DNA from 2 places in the Lysinibacillus sp. NPDC047702 genome. Region 2 is predicted to be linked to the other one. Evidence: a T-box and tRNA genes for the amino acid it is inferred to sense, from the RefSeq annotation. Region 2 holds a T-box; the other holds one or more tRNA genes.
What was found. The T-box of region 2 lies ahead of ileS (isoleucine--tRNA ligase). A T-box ahead of a tRNA ligase gene usually reads a tRNA of that ligase, here a tRNA-Ile.
Positions count from the first base shown of each region.

Region 1: it encodes a tRNA-Ile, which carries the amino acid that the T-box ahead of ileS (isoleucine--tRNA ligase) is inferred to sense. The anticodon was not compared.

Region 1 is NZ_JBNNMG010000086.1:734-2,975, forward strand. It holds tRNA gene ACQKIM_RS25380 (tRNA-Trp) at 1-60, shown strand, start outside; tRNA gene ACQKIM_RS25385 (tRNA-His) at 106-181, shown strand; tRNA gene ACQKIM_RS25390 (tRNA-Gln) at 191-265, shown strand; tRNA gene ACQKIM_RS25395 (tRNA-Lys) at 281-353, shown strand; tRNA gene ACQKIM_RS25400 (tRNA-Arg) at 374-450, shown strand; tRNA gene ACQKIM_RS25405 (tRNA-Pro) at 462-538, shown strand; tRNA gene ACQKIM_RS25410 (tRNA-Ala) at 553-628, shown strand; tRNA gene ACQKIM_RS25415 (tRNA-Ser) at 642-734, shown strand; tRNA gene ACQKIM_RS25420 (tRNA-Phe) at 739-814, shown strand; tRNA gene ACQKIM_RS25425 (tRNA-Gly) at 821-894, shown strand; tRNA gene ACQKIM_RS25430 (tRNA-Ile) at 899-972, shown strand; tRNA gene ACQKIM_RS25435 (tRNA-Asn) at 980-1,056, shown strand; tRNA gene ACQKIM_RS25440 (tRNA-Glu) at 1,058-1,129, shown strand; gene ACQKIM_RS25445 (nitroreductase family protein) at 1,547-2,173, opposite strand.
Region 2 is NZ_JBNNMG010000031.1:44,829-47,070, forward strand. It holds gene ACQKIM_RS15510 (hypothetical protein) at 1-312, shown strand, start outside; T-box leader at 550-790, shown strand; gene ileS (isoleucine--tRNA ligase) at 848-2,242, shown strand, end outside.

The DNA of each region.
Region 1 (2,242 bases), on a different contig from region 2:
ACGGTAGAATAGAGGTCTCCAAAACCTTTGGTGTGGGTTCGATTCCTACTGCCCCTGCCAGGTATTGAGGTACTCGTTCATATACAGCTGTTATCATATATAGTGGCGATTGTGGCGAAGTGGTTAACGCATCGGATTGTGGTTCCGACATTCGTGGGTTCGATTCCCATCAGTCGCCCCATTTTAAAATTGGGGTATAGCCAAGCGGTAAGGCAACGGATTTTGATTCCGTCATGCCTAGGTTCGAATCCTAGTACCCCAGCCATTCATTTCTTAATTTGAGCCATTAGCTCAGTTGGTAGAGCATCTGACTTTTAATCAGAGGGTCGAAGGTTCGAGTCCTTCATGGCTCATCATTTTTATAGATACATATGCGCCCGTAGCTCAATTGGATAGAGCGTCTGACTACGGATCAGAAGGTTATGGGTTCGACTCCTGTCGGGCGCGCCATATTATGATTTCGGAATGTAGCTCAGCTTGGTAGAGCACTTGGTTTGGGACCAAGGGGTCGTAGGTTCGAATCCTGTCATTCCGACCATCTTTATTTTATTTGGGGCCTTAGCTCAGCTGGGAGAGCGCCTGCCTTGCACGCAGGAGGTCAGCGGTTCGATCCCGCTAGGCTCCACCATTTTAATATTTTTGGAGGTATACCCAAGTCTGGCTGAAGGGATCGGTCTTGAAAACCGACAGGCGGGTAACACCGCGCGGGGGTTCGAATCCCTCTACCTCCTCCATTTCGGGTCAGTAGCTCAGTTGGTAGAGCATTAGATTGAAGCTCTAAGTGTCGGCGGTTCGATTCCGTCCTGACCCACCATTATTTGCGGGTGTAGTTTAATGGTAAAACCTCAGCCTTCCAAGCTGATGTCGTGAGTTCGATTCTCATCACCCGCTCCAAAATGGGCCTATAGCTCAGCTGGTTAGAGCGCACGCCTGATAAGCGTGAGGTCGATGGTTCGAGTCCATTTAGGCCCATCATTATTCCGAAGTAGCTCAGTTGGTAGTAGCACCTGACTGTTAATCAGGTTGTCGCAGGTTCGAGTCCTGCCTTCGGAGCCACGGCCCGTTGGTCAAGTGGTTAAGACACCGCCCTTTCACGGCGGTAACACGGGTTCGAATCCCGTACGGGTCATCAAGCATGTAGCACAGTTGTGTGTTACATGCTTTTTTCTTTATGTATGTCAATCAATTGCCTTATAAAATAGTGAAATTATAAGCCAAAAATTATAATACCATCCTAAATGAAACCATGGTCATTTGAGAGGAATAATCATAGTGCATTAGAAAGTGCGATCCTGCACTAGATAGAGCCAATTAATGAATCTGTAGACAGTTCAAAGTCTGAGGTAAATAATTTTAATTTTATAAAGAAGAAATCATTTGTGTGGGTTAATTAAGCCTTGAAACACAAGGTGAAGACTTACAATTTAAATCATATAAATAAATGACCAGTACTCACTTTAAATGAGTAACTGGTCATTTTTGCTTACATCAACAATACATTATTTCTTTGCCTACCTATTAACATAATCAGATACTATGAGAGCACCTAAATGATTTGGTTTCTATACATTACTTTATTTACATTATGTCTTACGGTCTTATGACCAGCTTTAGTACCTTTACCAATAGCTATAAGCATAACATCTAAATACCTTTCGGAAATATTTAAGATTTCTTTTAATTTCTTAGAATCATAGCCTGACATAGTGATTGTCTCAAAACCAGCTTCATTTGCTAACAAAATTAATGACATTGACGCAAGACTTACATCTCTAGTTAATTCTAGTTCTAGATCTTCTTTAGATTTATTTTCATAATAATTTATGGCAGCATTCGCTAGATAATCTCTTAGTGATTCATCAAAATAACCTGCCTGAAAGCCTTCTTCATGTATCTTAATAATATTATCTTTATCAAATGCCTGATAATCACCTAACATAACAATTAATGTTGAAGCCTCTATCACTTGTTGTTGATTAAAGGCTATAGGCAATAATAAATTTCTTAAATCTGGTTCATCAATAATTAAGTATCGAGTAGCTTGAATATTATTTCCATTAGGTGACTTACTTGCACTTTCAATTAATGAGGTTAGAATTTCTGAACTAATTTTATAACTTGGATCATAATGTCTAACTGAACGTCTTTTTTCTAAAATATTTTTTACACTCATTTTATCAACTCCGAAATTTTATTTATTGCACCTTTAATTATAGTAAGCAATAATAAATAAGAAAATAAC
Region 2 (2,242 bases):
GATGAACGAAGGAAAGCTTCTATTGAGGAAATGGAATTACCAGATGCTATCATTGATGAAGATGCTCAACGGACAAACTATGTATCAGTTAGCATTTTTTCTGAAATCGGTGTAAAAAAGGAACATAAAGAAGTTTTAGATGATTATGCAAAGCGTTTCACAAATCATTTAGCACTTGCCCATTGTAACGTGGTTGTGAAATTTTATTTGGAGTGGCCAGAAATTGCAGTAGATCGAATGTTGTATCAGAAATATGGTTATAAATTAGCAGATATACCATTAAAAAAATTATGGCATTTGAATCAAGAATAAGGAGAGAACATGGTACTTCATGAAAATGGTTAAACATTCTTAAGGACATTAAAAATAGAGCAGCAAGAAGAGCAAGCCGAACTTTTACAATCTGCGATAATACATAACAAGTGGCAGGCTTCATAATACAGTATTTATTTCATAAAAGTATTGAGGCATGTCTAGAGGCATTTTTAGTATTTTGAAATTGTTGACAGGCAAAAATTACTTTGTTAAGATGAATGACAATAAAAGCATACAAATTCGTTGATGAGAAAGAGTAATGTTTCATTTTGTTCTACAGAGAGCCGACATTTATGGTGAAAGTCGGTGTGCAAATGTTACATGAAAATCCTCTCTGAGAAGATTAGCCGAACATAGTAGGTTAATCCGGGTGTCTACCGTTAAAAAGAACACGTATGATTGTACGTTGCTGAGTGCTATTGAACGATGCGTCAATAGAATTAGGGTGGTATTCGCGGTTAACCCCGTCCCTTGCTTGGGACGGGGTTTTTGTATGCCTTTTATACAAATGGATTGTATAGGAGGAAGTCACATGCAAGTGGAAAAGAAAAAAGAAACAACTGTAGAAAGAGAGTTAAGGATTCGTGCATTATGGGAGCAAGAAGGAACGTTCCAGGCAACTGTTGCGAATCGTTCTGGCAACAAGCCTTTTGTATTTTACGAAGGGCCACCAACAGCGAATGGATTACCCCATGTGGGTCACGCATTTGGTAGAACAATTAAAGATGTCGTTGCTCGCTATAAAACCATGCAAGGCTATTTAGTCGAACGTAAAGCTGGATGGGATACACATGGTTTACCTGTAGAATTAGGGGTAGAAAAAAAGCTGGGTATCTCTGGTAAACAAGAAATTGAGAAATATGGTGTTGAACAATTTATCCAGGAGTGTAAAGGAAGCGTCTTTACCTATGAGAAGAAATGGCGCTCCTTTACAGAACAACTAGGCTATTGGATTGATATGGATGATCCCTATTTAACACTTAGTAATGAGTATATCGAGTCCGTATGGCATATTTTAAGCCATGTGCACAAGGAAAAGCTTTTATATAAAGGGCATCGAGTGTCACCATATTGCCCTAGCTGTCAAACATCTTTAAGCTCTCATGAAGTGGCACAGGGCTATAAGGATGTTAAGGATTTATCTGTAACAGCGATGTTTAAGCTCAAGGATAAGGACGAATATTTTCTTGGCTGGACAACAACGCCATGGACATTACCTGCTAATGTTGCGTTAGCAATGAACCCAGAGCTTACGTATGTGCGTGTGAAGCAGGGGGAAAAAGTGTATATTCTAGCAAAATCACTTGTCAATAAGGTTTTTACTGAACCGGTGGAAGTGTTAAGTGAACATTATGGTCATGAATTTGAAGGTGTGTCCTACATCCCACCTTTTTCATACGTTACAGTTGATAAAGGGCATAATGTTGTACTAGCTGATTATGTGACAGAGCATAGTGGAACCGGCATCGTGCATATTGCACCTGCTTATGGAGAGGACGATTATAAAACTGTTCAACAAAATGGTCTGTCATTTGTCAATGTTGTGGATGGAAAAGGTTGTTATACAGGAGAGGTGCCAGAGCTAGTCGGTAAATTTGTCAAAGAATGCGATGTTGACATTATTAAATTGCTTGCCAAAAAGGAGCTACTGTTTGATAAGGAAAAATATGAGCATAGCTATCCTCATTGCTGGCGCTGTGATTCACCTTTACTTTATTATGCAACAGATAGCTGGTTTATTAAAATGTCAGCATTAAAAGAAAAGCTATTAGAAAATAATGAGCAGGTCACATGGTATCCAGAGCATATTAAACACGGTAGATTCGGAAATTTCTTAGAAAATTTAGTGGACTGGAATATTAGTCGTAATCGTTATTGGGGTACACCCCTTAACGTATGGATTTGTCAGGATTGTGGTCATGAAGAA